One region of the Actinopolyspora sp. BKK2 genome, then DNA from elsewhere that is predicted to be linked to it. Evidence: riboswitches for the same ligand, from Rfam matches in the RefSeq annotation. Region 1 holds a riboswitch; each other region holds the start of a gene.
The links. A riboswitch is a leader RNA that binds a small molecule or an ion and turns the genes downstream of it on or off. The one in region 1 is predicted to bind glycine.
Positions count from the first base shown of each region.

Region 2: it holds a riboswitch for glycine, as region 1 does, so the genes downstream of both, gcvT (glycine cleavage system aminomethyltransferase GcvT) here and gcvH (glycine cleavage system protein GcvH) in region 1, are expected to answer to the same signal.
Region 3: it holds a riboswitch for glycine, as region 1 does, so the genes downstream of both, gcvP (aminomethyl-transferring glycine dehydrogenase) here and gcvH (glycine cleavage system protein GcvH) in region 1, are expected to answer to the same signal.

Region 1 covers NZ_JAANTE010000008.1:67,977-75,433, forward strand. The annotation lists gene G9Q41_RS16610 (ATP-binding cassette domain-containing protein) at 1-313, opposite strand, end outside; gene G9Q41_RS21600 (hypothetical protein) at 521-1,369, opposite strand; gene ald (alanine dehydrogenase) at 1,796-2,911, opposite strand; gene G9Q41_RS16625 (helix-turn-helix domain-containing protein) at 3,211-4,791, opposite strand; glycine riboswitch at 4,977-5,090, shown strand; gene gcvH (glycine cleavage system protein GcvH) at 5,320-5,691, shown strand; gene G9Q41_RS16635 (L-serine ammonia-lyase) at 5,786-7,141, shown strand; gene G9Q41_RS16640 (SSI family serine proteinase inhibitor) at 7,277-7,457, opposite strand, start outside.
Region 2 covers NZ_JAANTE010000003.1:297,271-304,727, forward strand. The annotation lists gene G9Q41_RS08235 (hypothetical protein) at 177-329, opposite strand; gene G9Q41_RS08240 (acyl-CoA dehydrogenase family protein) at 482-1,660, opposite strand; gene fabG (3-oxoacyl-ACP reductase FabG) at 1,766-2,539, opposite strand; gene G9Q41_RS08250 (long-chain fatty acid--CoA ligase) at 2,536-4,158, opposite strand; gene G9Q41_RS08255 (TetR family transcriptional regulator) at 4,549-5,190, shown strand; glycine riboswitch at 5,409-5,547, shown strand; glycine riboswitch at 5,548-5,656, shown strand; gene gcvT (glycine cleavage system aminomethyltransferase GcvT) at 5,691-6,794, shown strand; gene glyA (serine hydroxymethyltransferase) at 6,845-7,457, shown strand, end outside.
Region 3 covers NZ_JAANTE010000003.1:82,719-90,175, reverse strand. The annotation lists gene G9Q41_RS07380 (CDP-alcohol phosphatidyltransferase family protein) at 1-547, shown strand, start outside; gene garA (glycogen accumulation regulator GarA) at 798-1,262, shown strand; gene G9Q41_RS07370 (bifunctional nuclease family protein) at 1,603-2,079, shown strand; gene G9Q41_RS07365 (MerR family transcriptional regulator) at 2,387-2,959, shown strand; glycine riboswitch at 3,086-3,188, shown strand; gene gcvP (aminomethyl-transferring glycine dehydrogenase) at 3,374-6,268, shown strand; gene G9Q41_RS07355 (iron-sulfur cluster biosynthesis family protein) at 6,342-6,626, shown strand; gene G9Q41_RS07350 (3-methyladenine DNA glycosylase) at 6,700-7,457, opposite strand, start outside.

The DNA of each region.
Region 1 (7,457 bases):
CCGTGTAGCAGCGCAGATGGGTACGCGCGGTCTGACCGGGGTGGAAGCCCTGCGAATCCAGCACGGCTCCGACGATCGTCGCCGGGTTGGGCAGCCGGGAGAACGGCTGCCCGTTGATGAAGGCCCCTCCGGCCGTGGGGCTGACCAGCCCCAGGATCATCCGCAGTGTGGTGGTCTTGCCCGATCCGTTCGGCCCGAGGAAGCCGGTCACCGAACCGGGCTCGACCGAGAAGTTGAGGTTCTGGACCGCGTTGATCGGTCCGAAGCTCTTGTTCAGCCCCTGAACCAGTATGCGGCCGCTGCCGTCGTGCACTCGTCCCTCCAGATCACGGAATACGTGGGCGTCTGACGGCCGTTGCGGTCGGGGATCGGCCGCCGAGCCGGACGCCAACCACATCCTGCCTCATGTGGCTCGCCCAGCGGACGGATGCGGCGTTTTCCGGCTGAGCCGGAGGAGTTCCGCTCCGCGGACGCGTTCCGTGGAACCGGTGTCTCGCCGCCGTTGCCCGGCAGCGGTGGACTAGCGACGGCGGCTCGGTGTGTGATCGGCCACTCCGGCGCGGTGGATGCGGGTGTGGTCCGTTTCCAAGTGGCCGCCCAGCGGTGGCACGGAGCTCGGCTCCGCTGCCGCGGTGTCGGCGGCGCCGGCCGCGGTGCCGCCGGGGGCCGCGTCCCGGGGAGTCGTGCGTCCGGAGGACGTTGCCTCGAACGTGCTCGCGGCGAACGAGTTCGACGTGTCCGCCGCGCCGGTGGTCTCGGCCCGCGCGGCGTCCGCGGTGAGCGCTGCCAGCTCGCCGGTGTCCCAGTGGCCCGGATCGCGGGCGCCGTCGGAGACGATGGGCTCGCTGACCACCGGAATGCTCGGTCGGGAGCTCTCCACGGCCGGTTCTCCGCGGGAGGAGCCGCGCGGCGACCGCCTGCCCGCCAGCTCGGGGGACCTGCGCGCGCTTTCGCCGAGCTGGTCGGGATCCTCCCCGACGAGTTCGGAGTAGGCGGTGCGCCAGACCCCGCACGGCCACCGGCGCGCCCGCAGCCCTCCCGGGCACGTCCGGCACTTGCCCTGCCCGTCCGGGCGGTGCTCGTCCAGCAGCGCGCGCAGGCCTTCGGTCAGCCGGTGCAGTTCCGGCCTGGCCAGCGCCAGCAGCTCGTCGGACTCGCCGTGGTGGGCGAGCTCCTCGAGCTGGTCCAGCCCGGTGGTGTCCTGGCGCGAGGTGGAGTGCTGCCCGGAGGGGACCTCCGGGACGGCGCTCCGGTCCTCAGCTGGGTGCCCGGCAGCGCTCTGCGGGGGCTCGGACAGCATCTCGGGAAGTTGTCCGTGGAACGTGGCCGTGCGGTGCGGTTGGTTCGTCCGCGTGGAATCGAGCCGCATGGGGAGTCCTTCGGGGGGACGGGTTCGGCTGTCTGGTGCGGAAGCGCCGCTGCCCGCGTGGACGGACGAGTGCTCGGGGTGTTCCGCCGGCGGGGAACGGCGATTCGAAGCACTTCGACCCCCCATCGGCACTAATATGTAAAGACTTCAGATTTCTCCCGTTTTTTCACTCTTAGGAGTGAGGCGGGTGGTGTGAGTAGCGGATCACACCGAAAATTTGGAGAACACGTGCCATTAGCTCTTCGGTAACCGGGACGTCATGTCCTACACTGGAGGCGGCGGCCAGCTCCCGGTGACCCCCAGGCTGGTTGAGCAGGCCGCCCCAAAAAGCCCCTCGCCCGCCGGGCGAGGGGCTTTTTGGCGGGGAGAGTTCGGCGGTGCCGGTTGCTCGGGTGGTTGCGTGGCGGAGGACTCCCCGCCGCCCGGTCAGCCGAGCACGCTGTCCACCTCGTCGTGGGCCAGCCCGTGCGCGGCGGCGACCGGCTCGTTCACCAGCTTCCCGTCGTGCGTGTTCAAGCCGCCGGCGAGGGCCTCGTCCTGCCTGCACGCCGCACGCCAGCCCTGGTCGGCGATCCGCAGCGCGTAGGGCAGGGTCACGTTGGTCAGCGCGTGCGTCGAGGTGTTCGGAACCGCCCCCGGCATGTTGGCCACGCAGTAGAAGACCGAGTCGTGCACCCGGTAGGTCGGCGCGTCGTGCGTGGTGGGACGCGAGTCGGCGAAGCAACCGCCCTGGTCGATCGCGATGTCGACCAGCACGCTGCCCGACTTCATCTGCCCCACCAGTTCGTTGGAGATGAGCTTGGGGGCCTTGGCGCCCGGGATCAGCACCGCGCCGATGACCAGGTCCGCGGTGCGCACCGCCTGCTCCACGCTGTAGCGGTTGGAGGTGACCGTGCGGATGCGGCCGCCGAAGTCCCTGTCGATCTCGCGGAGCTTGTCCACGTTCGTGTCCAGCAGCTCGACGTCGGCGCCCATGCCGAGCGCCACCCGCGCCGAGTTGAGCCCCGCGACCCCGCCGCCGATGACGACCACGCGCGCGGGGTGGACACCGGGGACCCCGCCGGGCAGCATGCCGCGCCCCCCGCTCGGACGCATCAACGAGTAGGTCCCGACCTGGGGAGCCAACCTGCCCGCGACCTCGCTCATGGGAGCCAGCAGCGGCAGCGTCCCGTCGGAGGTCTGCACCGTCTCGTAGGCGATGCCGGTCACTCCCGACTCGAGCAGCGCGTTGGTGAGCTCGGCGGAGGCGGCCAGGTGCAGGTAGGTGAACAGCACCTGGTCCCGCCGCAGGCGGGGGTACTCCTCGGCGATCGGCTCCTTGACCTTGAGCACCAGGTCGCCCTCGGCCCAGACCTCGTCCGCGTCGGAGAGCACCTTCGCACCCGCGGAGAGGAACTCCTCGTCGGAGATGGACGAGCCCGCGCCGGCCTGAGTTTCCACGAACACCTCGTGACCCCGGCTGACGAACTCGTGCACTCCCGCCGGGGTGAGCGCGACGCGGTACTCGTGGTTCTTGATTTCCCGGGGTACGGCGATCTGCACTGTGCTTCCTTCCTGCGTGTCTTTTCGAACCTGCTTGGGTGATCACCGAACCGGCGGTGGTGCCGGAGGGCTCGCCAGCCCGCATCCCGGCGCGTGGTCCGGGACGGCGGAGTCGCGCGGCAGGATCGGAGTTTGTGCGCACCACGATGCTTCGTCAGCGGCCCGACCGCATCATTCTCACCCCATGAGATTGCTCGGATCCGGTTGTGCTGTCGGCACAAACGGGCCCGTAGCCCGCCCGCGAAACCGCCACTCCGGAACCGCTACCGCCACGCAGACCCGACGGGGAACTTCGACGCTCACCCGTGCGGGTTCCAGCGTTCGCTCAACAGCTGCACCAGCAGCGCCGACCGGACCTCCACGTCCTCCAGGTCCACCTCCACGAGCAGGGAGATCCGCTTCATCCGGTAGCGGAAGGTGTTCGGATGGACCCGCAGCTCCGCGCCCGCGGCACGAGGATCACCGGGATGGCGCAGCCAGGCGTACAGCGTGTCCAGGTACTCGGTTCCCCGGTTGCGGTCGTGCTCGCGCAGCACGTGCAGCGGGCCGAGGGCTCCCACCCCGGCGTCACCGGCCGCCCCGGCCATCCTGGTGAGCACGAGCAGGTGCCAGAGGTCCTCGTGGACCGCCACCTCCCGGTCCACGGTGCCGCCCCGGAGCAGGGCCAGCACCTCGTCGGCCCGGAGGCGGGAGGTCGGCAGCTCGGCCACCGGGACCGAGGTGCCCGCCGCCACCAGCGGACGCGGCGTGTCGGAGTCCAGCTCGCGGATGTGGGTCAACAGCGCATCCCGGAGCGCGGGCCACCCACCGGCCCCCGCCCGGTCCGGAACCACCGCGTACAGCACCCCGCCCGACTCGGTCACCAGCGGCCGGTGCCCGATCCCCCTGGTGATCCACTCCCACATGGCGAGCCGGTGCCCCTCGTCCGTGCCGTCACCGGCGCGCACGTCGATGGCCACCACCCGGTGCGGCTCGGCCCGCACCGCCAGCTCGTTCGCCGCGGCGCGCCACCCCTCGCCCCCCTCCAGCACGAGGCGAACCAACCGCGCGGAGCGCTGCCGCTCGGAATCGGTGAGCAGCCTCCTGCGCAGCAGCTGCAACGCGACCAGCGCAGCGGTGTCGGCGAAGGCCGAGGTCCGCTGCTCGGAGACCTCCCCGGGAACCACGGCCCACATGGACCCGAGCAGCTCCCCGCCCATGCGGATGGGCACGACCAGCCTGGGCAGCGTCCCGTCGGGCTGCTCGGGGACGTAGATCGCGGAACTTCCCCTGGTCAGCTGGCGGAACGTCCCCCTGGCCCTGAACTTGGCCAGCACGTCCTCGGGCTGCCTGCGCCCCATGATCGTGGAGACGCGGGCGGGGTCGGTCAGCTCCTGTCGCGCCGAGTAGGCCAGCACCTGCGAGTGCGCGTCCTCGATGGTCACGGGGGCGTCGATCACCTCGGCCACGGCATCGGACAGGCGGAACAGGTCCCCCAAACTGGCCGAACCGCCCCTGTCCGAGGAGTCCGCCGCGCTCTCGGCGTCGGCGAGGGCCGCGCGCAGCAGCCAGACCAGCTGCGCCCAGGCCGCGCCCTCCCGCACCTCGATCAGGGCCACCCCCTGCCGCCGCGCCTCGGCGGCCACCTCGCTGGCGGTGGACAGCGGGGGTTTGAGCAGCACGGCGGCCGCGTCGCGCTCCCCGCAATCCCGCAGCAGCTCAACGGCCTGCCGCTCGTGCGTGAGCCCCACGCCGAGCACCACGTCGGAGGTGCCCGCCACGCTGCTCTCGCTCGGCTCGGCTATCACCACGTCCCCGACCCCGCCGGTGCTCTCCGGAGTCGACACCGGACGCAGCAGCGCGGGGCCCGCTCGCTCGACCAGCCCCTGGACGTCGACCATCACCGGCTCCTCGCAGTCGTGCCCGCGGCGGGATCCGCCGCGCGGATTCGGCGGAGAGCCCCGCCGGGGAGTGGATCGGCTCACACCGCGCGGTGTGGCGCGTCCCGGTATTCGGGGTTGGGGTTGGACACCGTCATCCGCCGGGTTATCGTTGCCGACCACAGCGACAATCGCATACCGGCCCACGACATCGGGCGGGAGAGTCCCGGCAGGTGAGCGGTCCTCGCGATCGCCGCGCCCGGGCGCCGAAGGAGCAAGACTCCCCGCAAACTCTCAGGCAGCCGTACCGTCCGATCGAGGCAGCTCTGGAAAGCGCCGCCCAGCCGGTCGGCGCACCCACGGTGCAAACCGCGACGGCGCGGTGAAGCTCTCAGGTTCCGCAACAGAGGGGGAGGCCGCCAGGTACGCGGACGCGGTATTCCCGGTGATCCTCGGAGAGGATGGGCACCGGGCGCGACCGTGATCGCGCCACGGCAGTCCTCCGGGCTGCCGGAGACCGTGTCCAAACGACAGTGATGGAGCCTCCCCATGAGCCTGCCCACGGACCTCAAGTACACAGAGGAGCACGAGTGGCTCGCCGAGCGCGACGACGTCGTGCGCGTCGGCGTCACGCCGTATGCCGCCAACGCGCTCGGTGACATCGTCTACGTGGACCTGCCCGAGGTCGGCAAGCAGATCACGTTCGGCGAAGCCTGCGGTGAGCTGGAATCGACCAAGTCGGTCAGCGACCTCTACGCGCCGGCCACCGGCGAGGTCACGGCGGTCAACGAAGCCGTGATCGACGACCCGGCCCAGGTCAACGCCGACCCCTTCGGCGAGGGCTGGCTGCTGGAGATGCGGGTCACCGAGTACGGCAAGCTGCTGGACTCGGCGCAGTACGCCGAGCTCACCGGTGAGTGACGGCCCGGTTCACGACCGTCGCGGCGAGCCCCGCGGTTCCGCAGGGGCTCGCCACACCTGAACACCGACTCGACGCGTGAAGAAGAGACGATCAATGGCGATCAGTGTCTTCGATCTTTTCTCGGTGGGGATCGGTCCGTCCAGTTCGCACACCGTCGGTCCGATGCGCGCTGCCGCGCGCTTCGCCGCGCGGCTGCGCGCCGAGGGCCTGCTGCCCGGCGTCGCGCACGTGCGGGCCGAGCTGTTCGGCTCGCTCGGCGCGACCGGGCACGGGCACGGCAGTCCCAAGGCGGTACTGCTCGGTCTGGAGGGGCATCACCCGGAAGTGGTCGACCCGACCGCCGTCTCCGGACGGGTGGACGAGATCCGCTCGACCGGCCGGTTGCTGCTGGACGGTTCCCACGAGATTCGATTCGATTCCGACAGCGACCTCGTGATGCATCGCGGGCAGTCGCTGCCCGTGCATCCCAACGGGATGCGTTTCAGCGCCGCGGACTCCGACGGGACCGAGCTGTGCACGGCGGTGTACTACTCGGTCGGCGGTGGTTTCGTCCTCGACGAGCAGGCCGCGGGCGCGGACAGGGTCAAGCAGGACACCACCGAAGTCGCCCACCCGTTCCGCACCGGGGCCGAGCTCCTGCGGCGGTGCGCCGAGACGGGCAGGACGGTCAGCGGGCTCATGCTGGCCAACGAGCTCTCCTGGCGCGACGAGCGGCGGGTCTCGGAGGAGCTGCTCGACATCTGGCACGTCATGCGCGAGTGCGTGCACAACGGGTGCAACAGCACGGGCAGCCTGCCCGGCGGACTGCGCGTCGAGCGCCGCGCCGCCGAGCTCCGCGCCAAGCTCGCCGACTCCGACGACCCGATGGAGTGGGTGACGGTGTACGCGCTCGCCGTCAACGAGGAGAACGCCGCCGGTGGTCGAGTGGTGACGGCCCCCACCAACGGTGCGGCGGGCATCGTCCCCGCAGTGCTGCACTACTACATGCGGTTCCTGCCCGGGGCGGACGGTTCCGGGGTGGTTCGCTTCCTGCTGGCGGCCGGGGCCGTGGGGGTGCTGTTCAAGGAGAACGCCTCCATCTCCGGCGCCGAGGTGGGCTGCCAGGGCGAGGTCGGCTCGGCGTGCTCGATGGCGGCGGCCGGGCTGGCCGAGGTGCTGGGTGGAACTCCGGAGCAGGTGGAGAACGCCGCCGAGATCGCGATGGAGCACAACCTCGGGCTCACCTGCGATCCGATCGGCGGTCTGGTGCAGATCCCGTGCATCGAGCGCAACGCCGTCGCCTCGGTCAAGGCCATCACGGCCGCGCGGATGGCGCTGCGCGGGGACGGCAGTCACTTCGTCTCGCTGGACAAGGTCATCAAGACGATGCGCGACACCGGCGACGACATGAAGGACAAGTACAAGGAGACGGCGCGGGGCGGTCTGGCCGTCAACGTCATCGAGTGCTGACGCGGGAGCGGCCGCCGCGCCGATGCCCGACGTGCGGTGCGGGGTCTCCCGCTCCTCCCGGCAGGAGCGGGAGCCCTCGTCCCCGGCACCGCCGGGCGACCACCCCGTGAATACCGGGCCGTGTCGCGGTTTCCCTCAGAAGTTGAACACCGCTCCGGTGTAGGCCTTCATCTCACAGGAGTTGGAGTACTTCTGGCTGTACTGCACGGGGGAGTTCTTCCAGGTTCCGGTGGCCTTGACGGTCACGGGCCGGTACACCAGCGGGCACATCGGTTTCTCCTTGCCCGCGCGCAGGGAACCGAGTCTGCCCTGCACA
Region 2 (7,457 bases), on a different contig from region 1:
TCATGCGTGTCGCACTCTACTGCTCCGCGCGGACGCGGGACAGCCCTTGTCCGGGATTCACCTCACTCGTCCGGGGGTTGATGAAAGCCGCGGAACGCGGACTCGGGAGCACCACGGACGACGAAGGCCCCGCCGGGCTTCCGGCGGGGCCTTCTCCGCGAGTTGCCCGAACAAGGTCAGTGGCTCTTTCCCCTGCCCTTGACCTTGTTGACGACCCGATCGATCTTTTCCTTGTTCTTGGGGTCCTGGGCATAGCGCTTGGCCTGTGCGACCGCACGCCTGCCCTGCGGACTCTTGGCGAAGTCGGCCACCTTCTTGAAGATCGACATGCCAGCTCCTGCCGTCGAATCGGTTTCCTCCGTGTCCAGATTACCCGAAACGCGAGCAAGCGAGACCGACGTCACAGCACGCTGCGCACTCGCGGTGTCACCAGGAGAAACGAGCCCGACGGGGCCGGCCGGCCCGAGAGGTTCGGACTCGCTCAGCCGAGCGCTCCCCGCACCGTGGCGTTGCCCTTCAACAGGTTCCTGGCCAGGGTGCGGCGCTGGATCTCGTCGGTTCCCTCGAAGATGCGCAGCAGCCGCAGGTCGCGGTACCAACGCTCGATGGGCAGCTCCCGGGTGTAGCCCATCCCGCCGTGAATCTGCATCACCCGGTCGACGATCTCGTTGGCGCGCACCCCTCCGTGCAACTTGGCGATGGACTGCGCGTGGCGGGAGTCCATCCCCTGGTCGGCTTGCCAGGCGGCCTGGAGCACCAACCAGCGCAGGGACTCGATGTCCACGGCCGAATCGGCGAGCATCCACTGGATGGCCTGCCTGTCTGCGATGGGCGCGCCGAAGGTCTTCCTCGACTGCGAGTACTCGGTCGCCATCTCCACCATGCGCTCGCACCCCCCGAGCGCACGCGCGGGCAGCAGATACCGCCCCCGGCCGATCCACTGCATGGCCAGTGAGAACCCGCCACCGACCTCACCGAGCACGTTCTCCTCGGGAACCCGAACCCCGTCGAAGGTCAGCGCGGCGGGCTGCCGGTCCCACTCACCCATGATGTCGATGGGTTCCGAGGTCCAGCCCATGTCCCGGTCCACGAGGAAGCAGGTCACACCGCCGTCGGCGCCCTTCTCCCTGTCGGTCACGGCGAAGACCATCGCGAAGTCCGCGTCGATGCCTCCGGTGATGAACGTCTTCTCACCGTCGATGACCCACTCCGCCCCCTCCTTCCTGGCGGTCGTGCGGATGTTCTTCGCGTCCGATCCCGCATCGGGCTCCGTTATCGCGAAGCAGGACTTGCGGGTGCCCTCGATGGTGGGCAGCAGGTAGCGCTGCTTCTGCTGCTCGTCCCCGTGGTAGAGGATGTTGTCCGCGCTGCCTCCGAAGCTGAACGGCACGAAGGTGCGCCCCAGCTCGACCTCGGTCAGGGCGGTCAGCACGGCCGACAACCCCATGCCGCCGTACTCCTCGGGCGTCTGCACTCCCCAGAACCCCGCCTGGCGGGCCTTGTCGCGCAGCTGCTCGGTCTCCTCCTTGCTCAGACCGCGCTCTCCCCTGCGCTCCCTGTCCAGCACCTGCTGTTCCAGCGGCATCAGTTCCCGCTGGACGAAGTTGCGCACCCAGTCGCGGATGTCGCGCTCGGTGTCCGACAACGAGAAATCGACCATGACGACTCCTTCTCCCGAAAAAGAGGTTCCAAGTGACGCGGAGTTCGGAGGCGGTGCACCCGCCCCTGGTGGCGACGGGTGCACCGTCGGAGGGCCCGCTCCGGTTCAGCCGAGCTTGCGGCCGCCGTCGACGTACAGCGTCTGACCGGTGATGAACGAGGACTTGTCGCTGGTCAGGAAGGACACCGCATTGGCGATGTCCTCCGGCTGCCCAACCCGGCGGACCGGAGTCTCACCCGCGGCACCCGCCTTGAGGTCCTCGAAGTCCATGCCGAGTCGTTGTGCCGTGGCCGCGGTCATGTCCGAGACGATGAATCCCGGCGCGATCGCGTTGACGTTGATCCCGAAGGGGCCGAGTTCGATCGCCAGGGTCTTGGTGAACCCCTGGATGCCAGCCTTCGCCGTCGAGTAGTTGGCCTGGCCGCGGTTGCCGAGCGCGGACACGCTGGACAGGTTCACGATCTTGCCCCAGCGCTCGGGGACCATCCGCTTCTGGGCCGCCCTGCTGCACAGGAAGGCACCGCGCAGGTGCACGCCCATGACCGTGTCCCAGTCCTGCTCGGACATCTTGAACAGCATGTTGTCCTTGGTGACCCCCGCGTTGTTCACGAGGACGCCGACCGTGCCGAGCTGCTCGGAGACGCGTTCGAAGGCCTGCTCGACGGAGTCGGAGTCGGTCACGTCCGCGCCCACCGCGAGCGCCCTGCCGCCGGAGGCCTCGATCTGCTCCACGGTCTCGGCGCAGGAGGACTCCTCGAGGTCCACCACGGCCACAGCCGCACCGGACGCGGCCAGGGTCTGCGCGATGCCGGAGCCGATCCCCCTGGCCGCTCCGGTAACCACGGCCACCTTGTCACTCAGTTCCGAAGACACGTTCACTCCTCACTGTCGTTGGTTCGGCGCAGCTCCGCGATGACCCGGGTGCGCAGCTCCCTCTTCAGGACCTTGTGGCTGGGACCGAGCGGGAGCTCGGCCACGAAGCTCACGCGGCGCGGATACTTGTGCGCCGCCAGCCTGCGCGCGGCCCACTCGGTTATCCAATCGCCAACCGACTGGTCGGTATCCACCTTATCGGCGGGAACCACCACTGCACAGACCTCTTCACCACGCACTTCGTCCGGCAGACCGATCACCGCCACCTGCTTCACGGCTGGGTGCTCGAGCAGCGTCTCCTCGACCTCGCGCGGATACACGTTGTACCCGTTGCGGATGATCAGGTCCTTCTTCCTGTCGACGATGGACAGGAAGCCGTCCTCGTCCTTGCGCCCGATGTCGCCGGTCCGGAACCAGCCGTCGACCAGCACGGCCGCGGTCGCCTCCGGGCCGTTGAGGTAACCGGCGAACACGTTGTGTCCCCGCACCACCACCTCGCCGGTCGCCCCGGACTCGAGCAGCTCGATCCGCTCCGCGTCCGGATCGGCGATCTCCACCTCGATCCCCCAGAGCGGATGTCCGACGGTGCCGGCACGGGTTCCCAGCGCGGGTTGGTTCACCGTTGCCGTGGGCGAGGTCTCGGACAGCCCGTAGCCCTCCAGGATCCTGGTGTCGAAACGTTCGTTGAACCGTTCCAGCACCCGCACCGGCAGTGCCGCTCCCCCGGATATGCACAGGCGGAGACTGGGCAGTTCCAACCCCTCCTCCGCCGCCTCGAGCATCCGGCCGTACATGGTCGGAACCCCGTTGAACTGGGTGATCTCGTGCTCGCGAATGAGTTCCAGCGCCTGCGCCGGATCGAACCCGGGCTGCAGCACCAGGGTGGCCCCGGCCCGGAAGGTGGTATTCATCGAGACGGTCTGCCCGAACACGTGGAACAACGGAAGGCAACCGAGCACCCGGTCGCGCGGGGTGGTCTCGTTGGCGTCGAAGGCGTTGACCGTGGCGTTCATGACCATGTTGAGCTGGGTGAGCACCGCCCCCTTGGGCTTTCCCGTGGTTCCGCTGGTGTAGAAGATCACGGCCGGGTCCTGCGGTTGCCTGGAGACGAAACCGCTCACGGGCTCCGCGGAGCGGGCCAGTTCGTCGAGGCCGTGCTCGGGCTGTCCCTCCTCTCGGGGTCCGACGGTGACCAGCCGGACTCCCGCCAACCGGGAACACCCGCGCGCCAGCTCGAGCTGGCCGGTGTGCCCGACGATCAGTTCCGCCTCCGAGTCGACCACCAGGTGCTCGGCTTCCTCCGGAATCAACAGCAGCGGAACCGGGACCACGACCGCCCCCAGGGTCTGCACCGCGTAGTAGACGCGCACGAAGTCCACCACGTTCGGAGCCACCAGGGCCACCCGTGACCCCTCGGCCACCCCGAGCTCGCGCAGCACGGCCGCGTACCCGCGCACCTGCTCCCAGAGCTCGCCGTAACCGAAGCGCTGCCTCCCCTCGACGACGGCGGTTCGTCCGGGGGCGCGCTTGGCGGGTTCCGCCAGCAGCGAGGCCAGCGAGAGCGTGGAACGCGGACCTGCCGCGCTCTCGTCCGCGGAGTTCGAACAAGGACGATTCTCGCTCATCAGCGATCTCCTTCGCGCACCAGGAGCCGCTGCCGCTCGCGGCACGCGCCGCTGCGGGCGACAGCTTAACTAACGTTGTTAGTTTTGCAGGAGCCTACAACGGAACCGCGAGTTTGAACAGGGCCGCGCGCACGGACGAACACCTCGTGAACGCTTCGAGCGCGCACGCCCGCCGCAGCCGGGAGGTGCGCCCCGGGCGCGCGGAACCCGGCACGTCCGCCGAGGCCCGATATGACACATTGAAGCCGCGAACCCGCTCCCACGCGCTCACCGGTGAACCCCGGGACACCCCGAGCGGCGCGCGGCCGAGGCCGAGCGACCGAACCCCCGGACGGAGGCGAGCCGAACGCGCCGGACATCAACGCGGACATCGAGACCCCGGAGGTAACAGTGCCCAGACCGAGCACTCCCCTGCTCTCGATGGGACGCATCCGCGAGTGCGCTCTGGAGATCATCGACGAGGCCGGCCTGGAGGCCCTGTCCATGCGAAAGCTGGCCGAACGCCTGGGAGTGCGGGCCGCCTCGCTGTACAACTACGTCCCCAACAAGGACGAACTGTTGCAGGACATCGCCAATTCGGTGATGGACGAGGTGGACGTGTCCGGGTTCGACACGGACTGGGTCACCGGACTGATGGTGTGGGCGCGCTCCTACCGGGCAGCGCTGGCCGAGCACCCCAACCTGGTTCCGCTGCTCGCCTCCGGGCCCGCGCGCAGGGAGGCGGCCCTGCGACGTGCCGACGCCGTGCACGGCGGCCTGGTCAACGCGGGGTGGCCGCAGCGGTACGCCACGATGATCGGCGCCTCGGTCAAGTACCTGGTCATCGGAGGAGCCATGGGCTCCTTCGCGGGTGGCTTCCCCGCGGACGCGGAACTGTACGAGGAGCGCTTCCCCAACCTGGAACGGGCGCACCTGCTCCCCCGGCGCGCCGCCGAGATCGACAACGCCAGTTTCGAGCTGGCCCTGCAGGCCTTCGTGGAAGGACTGCGCAGCAGGCACGCCGAACTCGCGGGAGACTCCGGGCAGTCCTGACGAGCCCCGCCGGGACCTCGCCGACCCGGGCCCGGCTCGCGCGGCGGCGCGAGCTCCCGCTGCTCCCTCGTGCCGGGACTTGCCGACGGAGGTGAGGATGATCTCCCCGCCCGGAGGGCAGGGATTCGCGGCTGATCGGACGAGGATCACCCCTCGGTGTGCTTGACTCGACACCGGGGGCTCCGTAGCGTCCTGCTCACAACCGAACAGTGCGCCGATGACGTCATGCGGGAGAGACTCCGCAAGCGGCTCGCGGCAACGCTGCCCGGCCACGGCAATGGCCTCAACGTGCACGCGGAGCGCCGAAGGAGCAATACTCCCCGATAAACTCTCAGGCCCAATCACCGCATGGCAACAGGCGATCACGGAGGAAAGCAGGGGCGGGAGCCCCTCGCCCACGGTGCAAGCCGCCACGGCACGAGCCACGACGCGGCGAAACTCTCAGGCCAATGACTCCGGGGAGACGCCTAGCAGGCGCCGTCCGGGAGGAGTCACACATCATGTCACCACCACGTCAGACACCACTGCACGACGTGCACCGACAGCTGGGGGCGAGTTTCACCGAGTTCGCCGGCTGGGAGATGCCGCTACGCTACGCCGGGGACATCGTCGAGCACAACGCCGTGCGCAACGCGGCCGGGCTGTTCGACCTCACGCACATGGGCGAGCTCAGGCTCAGCGGACCGCAGGCCGCCGAGGCGCTGGACCACGCGCTGGTTGCCAACGCCTCCGGACTCAAGGTCGGGCGCGCACGCTACACGATGATCTGCGACGACAACGGCGGCGTGCTGGACGACCTGATCTTCTACCGCACCGCTGACCAGGAGTTCCTCGTGGTGGCCAACGCTGCCAACGCGGAGGTGGTCTCGGCCGAGCTCGCCGAGCGGGTGCGTTCCTTCGACACCGAGTACACCGACGTCTCCACCGAGTACGCGCTGATCGCGGTGCAGGGCCCCGCAGCCGCGGAGATCCTGGCGCCGCTGACCGACACCGATCTCGGCCAGGTCCGGTACTTCGCCGGCTACCCGAGCCGTGTGGCCAACTGTGACATTTTGCTCGCCCGTACCGGCTATACCGGCGAAGACGGTTTCGAGCTGTTCACATCGACCGCGGACGCCGCTACGGTTTGGCACGCGCTCAGCGAGTCGGGCGCACCGCACGGGCTGCAACCCGCGGGCCTGGCGTGTCGGGACACCCTGCGGCTGGAAGCGGGCATGCCGCTGCACGGACACGAGTTGTCCCCCGAGCTGACTCCGTTCCACGCGAACCTGGGGCGAGTGGTTCGGCTGGACAAGTCGGCGGACTTCGTCGGTCGCGCGGCGCTCGCGGCGGCCGCCGAACAACCACCACGGAGGACTCTGGTGGGGCTGCGCGGGACAGGTCGTCGCGCGCCGCGGCACGGTTACACCGTGCTGGACAGCGATGGCGCCGAGACCGGTGTCGTGACCAGCGGAGCACCGTCGCCCACGCTGGGACACCCGATCGCGATGGCCTATGTGGACCGGGTCAACGCCGAGCCGGGTACCGAACTGCAGGTGGACATCCGCGGAAAGGCCGCGCCCGTGGAGGTCGTGGAAACCCCCTTCTACAACCGAAACCGCTGAACGCGGCCGACCGAGTCCACCGGTAATCACAAACACGGAGGTAATTGATCATGCCGTCAGGCGATCTGTTCAACGAGCGACTCGCCTCGGTCGATCCCGAGGTGGCCAATGCGGTCGATGCCGAGCTGCATCGCCAGCAGAACACGCTGGAGATGATCGCCTCGGAGAACTTCGCACCGCAGTCGGTGCTGGAGGCTCAGGGGTCGGTGCTGACCAACAAGTACGCCGAGGGGTACCCGGGCAAGCGCTACTACGGTGGCTGCGAGCACGTCGACGTCGTCGAACAACTGGCCATCGACAGGGTCAAGGACCTCTTCGGGGCCGCCTACGCCAACGTCCAACCGCACTCGGGTGCCCAGGCCAACTCGGCGGCCATGTTCGCGCTGCTCAACCCGGGTGACACCATCCTGGGCCTCGATCTGGCCAACGGTGGGCACCTCACCCACGGGATGCGGATCAATTTCTCGGGCAAGCTCTACAACGTGGTCCCCTACCACGTCCGCGAGGACGACAACCTCATCGACATGGATGAGGTCGCCCGCCTGGCCAGGGAGAACAAGCCGCAGCTGATCATCGCCGGCTGGTCCGCCTACCCGCGTCAGCTGGACTTCAAGCGTTTCAGGGAGATCGCCGACGAGGTCGGCGCCTACCTCATGGTGGACA
Region 3 (7,457 bases), on a different contig from region 1:
GCCCAACGCGCTGAGCGCGTTGCGCCTGGCCGGGGTTCCGGCTTTCCTGTGGTTGCTTCTCGGGCCGCAGTGGGACCTGTTCGCCCTGCTGGTCCTGGTGATCAGTGGCGTCACCGACTGGTTGGACGGCAAGCTGGCTCGCTGGCTCGGCCAGTACAGCAGGGTGGGCCAGCTGCTCGACCCCGCCGCCGACAGGCTGTACATAGTGGCGACGTTGGTGGCCTTCGTGCTCCGCGGGGTGGTTCCCTGGTGGGCCGCGGCCGCGTTGATCGCGCGTGATGTGCTGCTGACGTCGTGCCTTCCGGTGCTGCGTTACCACGGATTCGAGCCCCCCGACGTGCACTACCTGGGCAAAGCGGCCACTTTCTGCCTGATGTACGCCTTCCCGCTGCTGCTGCTGGTCCAGGGGGACTTCGCGCTGGACTGGATCGCTCAGCCGCTGGCCTACGCCTTCACCTGCTGGGGCGGGGCGCTGTACGTGTGGGCTGGTGTGCTCTATCTGGTGCAGGTGATCAGCGCGGTACGATCGTCTCGGGCACGTAGTTGACCGGGTGGCCCTGTTCCACGGGTGCGTCAACGTGATGTGCCGCCGGTTCGTCGTGGCTCCGACGCCGATCGGCGCCGGGAGTGGCGGGCGAGCCCGCTCGCAGATGTGATCTTCGTTGCGACTACTGTGGGAATAGGGCGGTGATCTCGGTATGAACAGGTATGGAAATCGGGACAGGCCGTCTGGCACTCTGCGTGGCGCGGTACGTTTGATGGCACTGGTACGACCCATGCGCAGGAGGAGAGCTCAGGTGAGCACCAACGACGGGCCCGGCGACGTACCGCCGGAGCAGTCATCGGAGACCACGTCGGTCTTCAAACCCTTCCTCTCGGAGCAGGAGAGCACCGAGAGCGCGCCTTCGGAAGCCTCCGCGTCCGGCGTCGACGCGCTGCCGGCCGGATCCGCCCTCCTGGTGGTCAAGCGTGGGCCCAATGCCGGATCGCGGTTCCTTCTCGACCGGGAGACGACCAGTTCCGGACGGCACCCCGACAGTGACATCTTCCTGGACGACGTCACCGTTTCGCGCAGGCACGCCGAGTTCCGGAGGGAAGGGGCCGAGTACGTCGTCGTCGACGTGGGTAGCCTCAACGGGACCTATGTCAACCGTGAGCCCGTGGACACCTCCGTGCTGGCCAACGGGGACGAGGTGCAGATCGGAAAGTTCCGCCTGGTGTTTCTGACCGGCCCGGCGGAGGGGCAGCAGGCAACCCGGTGACCGGTCCGTTCTCCGGGGTGGTTCCGGTGGTGCTGCCCCCGGAGGTGCGGGACCGTCGATACGGCTGCCGAACGTCGCGGGCCGTCCCGGTTCGTGGGTTCGCGAGATGTGCTCCATCGGAGTTCCGTCGGTACCGTTGTTCACCCGGTGCGTTCCGCTGTTGTCCGGACACCGTGGGACGATCGGGTGCGATCCCATCGGGTGGTTCGGGAGTCGATGGAAGTAGTCGGCGCTCGTATGGGCGGCGTCTTCGCCGTATCGCGGGTAGCGTCGAAGGCGTCGGTGCGCGATCCTCGGAGGAGATGTCACGCTTCGGCGCGCTGGAGGAGGCGATTTGACGATGAGCAGCGAGATGCGCGTCGTCGGCGTGCGAGTGGAACTGCCGGCCAACCAGCCGATCCTGCTGTTGCGCGAAACCGACGGCGAACGGTACTTGCCGATCTGGATCGGGTCGGTCGAGGCGACCGCGATCGCGCTGGAACAGCAGGGGGTGCGACCAGCCAGGCCGTTGACCCACGACTTGCTCAAGGACGTGGTCGGAGCTCTCGGACGGGAGCTGGAGCAGGTGCGGGTCACCGATCTTCAGGAGGGGACGTTCTACGCGGAGCTGGTCTTCGACGGGGACGTGCGGGTCTCGGCGCGGCCGAGTGACTCCGTTGCGCTGGCGCTGCGTACGGGAGTTCCGATCCACGCCGAGCAGTCCGTGCTCGACGAGGCCGGGCTGTTGATTCCCGACGAGCAGGAGGACGAGGTCGAGAAGTTCAAGGAATTCCTGGACTCGGTCTCCCCCGAGGACTTCCGCGGAGCGGATACCTGACGGGAAAGCTCGACGAGGTCGGACACGGCGGCGGTCGGTGGAACGAGTCGCCGTGTGACCGGCCATTCGTGGAGGAGTGGTTCCGGAGCGGTTGTCGTGGGCGCTCCTTCGAGCGCAGAGCCGTTCCCGCGCGTCGCGTTGACCGCGTTTACCGGCAGGCCTACCGTCGAAGGACACGCGGTGGTCGTGCGCGCGGTGTTCTAAAGCGGGCGGGGGCTACGACAAGCCTGGTTCCGGGGCCGAGGGAGGTTGTTTCGCCTCCTCCTGATCGAGTAGCCGCCAGTGCAGCGGCCGAGGGGAGGCGCGCGTGGTCGAGAACGCACCATGGTTCGAGACGGACGAGGAACGAGGCGAACTTTTTCCGGACGCCGCGTTGCCGGACGAGTTGGTCGGCTACCGCGGTCGTGCGGCGTGCCAGATCGCGGGCATCACGTACAGGCAGTTGGACTACTGGGCACGCACGGACCTCGTGGGGCCCTCGATCAGGCTGGCCGAGGGGTCCGGTTCGCAGCGGCTCTACTCGTTCAAGGACATTCTGGTCCTGAAGATCGTCAAGCGGTTGCTGGACGCGGGGGTCTCGCTGCACAACATCCGGACAGCCGTTGACCACCTGCGCAGCAGGGGAGTGCGCGACCTGGCCGGGGTCACGCTGTTCAGCGACGGCACCACCGTCTACGAGTGCACTTCGGCCGAGGACGTCGTCGATCTGCTCCGCGGCGGACAGGGCGTCTTCGGGATCGCGGTCAGCGGGGCCATGCGCGAGATAAGCGGCACGATAAGCGATTTCCCGGCGGAGCGGGCCGACGGCTCCGAGGAGTCCGCTGCGGACGAGGACGAGTTGTCCCGGAGGCGGCGAACCCGTCAACCGGAGAGCTCCTGAGCGCTGTTTCGACCGCTCAGTACTGTTTCGACCGTTCGGGAGACCGTATCGTGGGAAACGAGAGCCCTTCCGTGGTCTCGGACAATTCCTGAACGGCACGAGATGAGGTACGCTCGCATCCGTCGCCGACCCCGTGCGGGAGAGACCACTCCGAAGCGATCTCGGAGTGGCGCCGAAGGAGCAAACCCTCCCCGACAACCTCTCAGGCCATTGGGACCGTACGGGCGAGATGCCTCTGGAAAGAGGGCTTTGCCACAGTGTCGTGGCGAACCCCGCCGACGGTGCAAGCCCGATTCGCAGGGCGAAGCTCTCAGGCGTCCGCTTCGCGGGCATTGACAGAGGGGGAGGCCAGCACGTCCGTACCGCGTGCTGTCTGCCCTGTCCGAGATGCCCGCGATGAGTGAGGTTTTGGCGATGACCGACGACCGTATACCGTTGGCCGCTCTGGAGCACGGGACCCCGTTCGCAGAACGTCACGTCGGCCCGATGCCCGCCGAGCTGGCCAGCATGCTCGACGTGGTGGGAGTCGGTTCCCTCGAAGAGCTCGGCGAACACGCGGTTCCCGCCGGCATTCGCGAGCGCGACTCGCAGCTCAGGTTGCCGGAGCCTGCAACCGAAGCCGAGTCGCTGGACGAGCTGGGCGAGCTGGCCAGCCGCAACACGCCCCATGTCGAGATGATCGGGCTCGGCTACCACGCCACCGTGACGCCCCCCGTCATCCGCCGCAACGTACTGGAGAACCCCGCCTGGTACACGGCCTACACCCCCTACCAGCCCGAGATATCCCAAGGACGTCTCGAAGCGCTGCTGAACTTCCAGACGATGGTGGCCGACCTCACCGGGGTCCCGGTCTCGAACGCCTCGATGCTGGACGAGTCCACGGCAGCGGCCGAGGGCATGACCCTGATCCGCCGGGCCGGGCGCGCCAAGTCCCCGCGGTTCGTGGTGGACGACGACGCCTTCCCGCAGACGCTGTCGGTGATCGAGACCCGCGCCGAGCCGCTGGGCATCGAGATCGTGCGGGCGGATCTCTCCCGGGGGGTCGAGGGGTTGCCCGAGGGTGACTTCTTCGGCGCGTTGCTGGCCTACCCGGGAGCGTCCGGAGCGGTCCGCGACCACGAGGAGGTCATCGCCGAGATCCACCGGCGCGGCGGCATGGCCGTGGTCTCGGCGGACCTGCTGGCGCTGACCATGCTGCGCGCCCCGGGCGAGATGGGCGCCGACGTGGTGGTCGGCACGACCCAGCGCTTCGGGGTCCCGATGGGCTTCGGAGGCCCCCACGCCGGCTACATGGCCGTGCGCAAGGGAGTGGAGCGGCAGCTGCCCGGCCGACTGGTCGGGGTGAGCGTGGACGCCGATGGCAACCAGGCCTACCGGCTCGCGCTGCAGACCAGGGAGCAGCACATCCGCAGGGAGAAGGCCACCAGCAACATCTGCACGGCTCAGGTGCTGCTCGCGGTGGTCGCCTCGATGTACGCCGTTTACCACGGTCCCGCGGGGCTGCGTTCGATCGCCACCCGCACGCACCGGATGGCCACCGTCCTGGCCGAGCAGCTGCGGCGCGGCGGGGTGCGGGTCTGCCACGACGAGTTCTTCGACACGGTGCTCACCCGCGTGCCCGGCCGCGCCGACGAGATCGTGGCCGCCGCGCGCCGCAACGGGGTGAACCTGCGCAGGGTCGACGCCGATCACGTCGGCATCACCTGTGACGAGACCACCACCAGGGACCGTCTCGCGCTGGTCTGGCGGGCCTTCGGGCTCGAGGAGGGCGAGCGCACCCCGGTGGACGAGCTGGACGCGGAAGTCGGCCGCGCACTGCCCGAGGGACTGCTGCGCGAGAGCGACTACATGACCCACCCGGTGTTCCACCGCCACCGCTCGGAGACGGCCCTGCTGCGCTACCTGCGCAGGCTGTCGGACTCCGACGTGGCCCTGGACCGGAGCATGATCCCGCTCGGCTCCTGCACGATGAAGCTCAACGCCGCCGCCGAGATGGAACCGATCACCTGGCCCTCCATAGCCGAGCTGCACCCGTTCGCCCCGGCCGAGGACGCCGCCGGGCTGCTCCGGGTGGTGGAGGACCTGCAGGACTGGCTGGCCGAGATCACCGGCTACGACGCGGTGAGCCTGCAGCCGAACGCGGGCAGCCAGGGCGAGTTCGCCGGTCTGCTGGCCATCCGGGCCTACCACCGCGAGCGCGGTCAGGGGCAGCGCGAGGTCTGCCTGATCCCGGCCAGCGCGCACGGCACGAACGCGGCCAGCGCGGTCATGGCCGGCCTGCGCGTGGTCGTGGTGCGGTGCGACGACGAGGGCAACATCGAGATGGACCACCTGCGTGAGCTGGTGGACAAGCACCAGGACGACCTGGCCGCGATCATGATCACCTACCCCTCCACCCACGGGGTCTACGAGGACACCGTGCAGGAGGTCTGCGGGGTGGTGCACGAGGCCGGTGGTCAGGTCTACGTGGACGGCGCCAACCTCAACGCCCTGATCGGGCTCGCCCGGATGGGCAAGTTCGGTGCCGACGTCTCCCACCTGAACCTGCACAAGACCTTCTGCATCCCGCACGGCGGAGGTGGCCCCGGCGTCGGGCCGATCGGCGTGCGCGAGCACCTGTCGCCGTTCCTGCCGAACCACCCGCTGCAGCCGCAGGCCGGACCGGAGACCGGGGTGGGACCGATAAGCTCCGCCCCGTGGGGCAGTGCCTCCATCCTGCCGATCTCGTGGGCCTACGTGCGCATGATGGGGGCCGACGGTCTCCGCAGGGCCACGCTCACCGCCGTGGCCTCGGCGAACTACGTGGCCAGTCGGCTGAACGACCACTTCCCGGTGCTCTACACGGGCAACGGTGGTTTCGTCGCCCACGAGTGCATCCTGGACCTGCGGGAGGTCACCAAGAACGCGGGGCTGAGCGTCGACGACGTGGCCAAGCGGCTGGCCGACTACGGCCTGCACGCCCCGACGATGTCCTTCCCCGTGGCGGGCACGTTGATGGTGGAGCCGACCGAGAGCGAGAACCTCGAGGAGCTGGACCGCTTCTGCGATGCGATGATCGCGATCCGAGCCGAGATCGACAAGGTCGCGGCCGGTGCCTGGCCCGCCGAGGACAACCCGCTGGTCAACGCTCCGCACACGGCCGCAGCGCTGGCGGGGGACTGGGAGCACTCCTACGGTCGGTGGGAGGCGGTGTACCCCATGGGTACCCCGGAGAACAAGATCTGGCCGCCGGTGCGGCGGATCGACCAGGCCCACGGTGATAGAAATCTGGTGTGCTCTTGCCCGCCGCTCTCGGCTTACGAGGGGTAATCGGGCGAGACGCGACGCCGTCTAATACGGTGGGCTCTTTACGTGACCGACTCCGAGAGGGGTATAGAGCAGTATGCTCACCATCAGCGAGAACGCGGCCGAGGTCATCAAGTTGATCTTGACCGGCGGAGAGTCCCCCGAGGGTGCCGGTCTGCGTATCAGCTCGCCTGACGGGCAGGCCGCGGCCGAAAGCCTGGAGGCGGCGGTCGCGACCGCTCCCGAGGACGACGACGAGGTCGTCGAGCAGGCCGGTGTGCGCGTCTTCCTGGACACGCAGGCCTCCACCGTGCTCGGCGACAAGACGTTGGACGCCGAACGGGACGACAACGGAGAGCTGGGTCTGACGGTCAGCGGCTGACCCGTACGCAGTATCGGGGTGGGGTGGTCACCTCCGTGGCCGCCCCACCCAGCCCTGCTCACTCCAGCCCCGCTCAGTACTTCAGCAGCCCGGAACAGACACCGATCAGGCGTTCGCGGAGCCGAGAGGCCCGTTCGCCGAACGCGCGCTGCCGCCGCACGTACTCGGCACGCCCGTGCGGCGTTTCGATCTCGATCGGCGAGTACCCCAGCTCGCTCAGGTCGTAGGGGCTTGCCCGCATGTCCATCTCGCGGATCTCGGTGGCGAGTTCGAAGCAGTCGCCCATCAGCTCGGAGGGCACGAACGGGTCCAGCTTGTAGCACCACTTGAATACGTCCATGTTGTTGTGCAGGCAGCCCGGCTGCTCCATCCGGACCCGGTCCTGCTGCGTCGGTTGCAGCGAGTTGAGCGGGCGCGCTTCGGTGCTGAAGAAGCGGAACGCGTCGTAGTGGCTGCAGCGGATCCGCATGGACTCGACCACCTCGTCGGTCCCGCTCCTCCCGAGGCGCAGCGGCCAGGAGGAGTGCCGCAGTTCGTCCTGCGAGATGCGATAGGCCATCGCCCACTCGTGGAGCCCGAAGCAGCCGAGCTGGGCGGGCCGCGACTCGGTCGCCGAGAGCAGGCGGTGGACGAACTCCACCATCTCGCGCCGTTGCGGGGTGAGCTCCGCCGGATCAACCGCGACCCCCTGGGTGGTCTCGAGATATCCCCGGCGTTCGAGGAAGGGCTGCCCGCCCTCCAGAGCCACCCCGATACCCGGTTGCCAGCGTTCCAGGCGGGAGGGGCGCTGGGTGTAGTAGGTGAACATGAAGTCCATCACCGGGTGCTTCT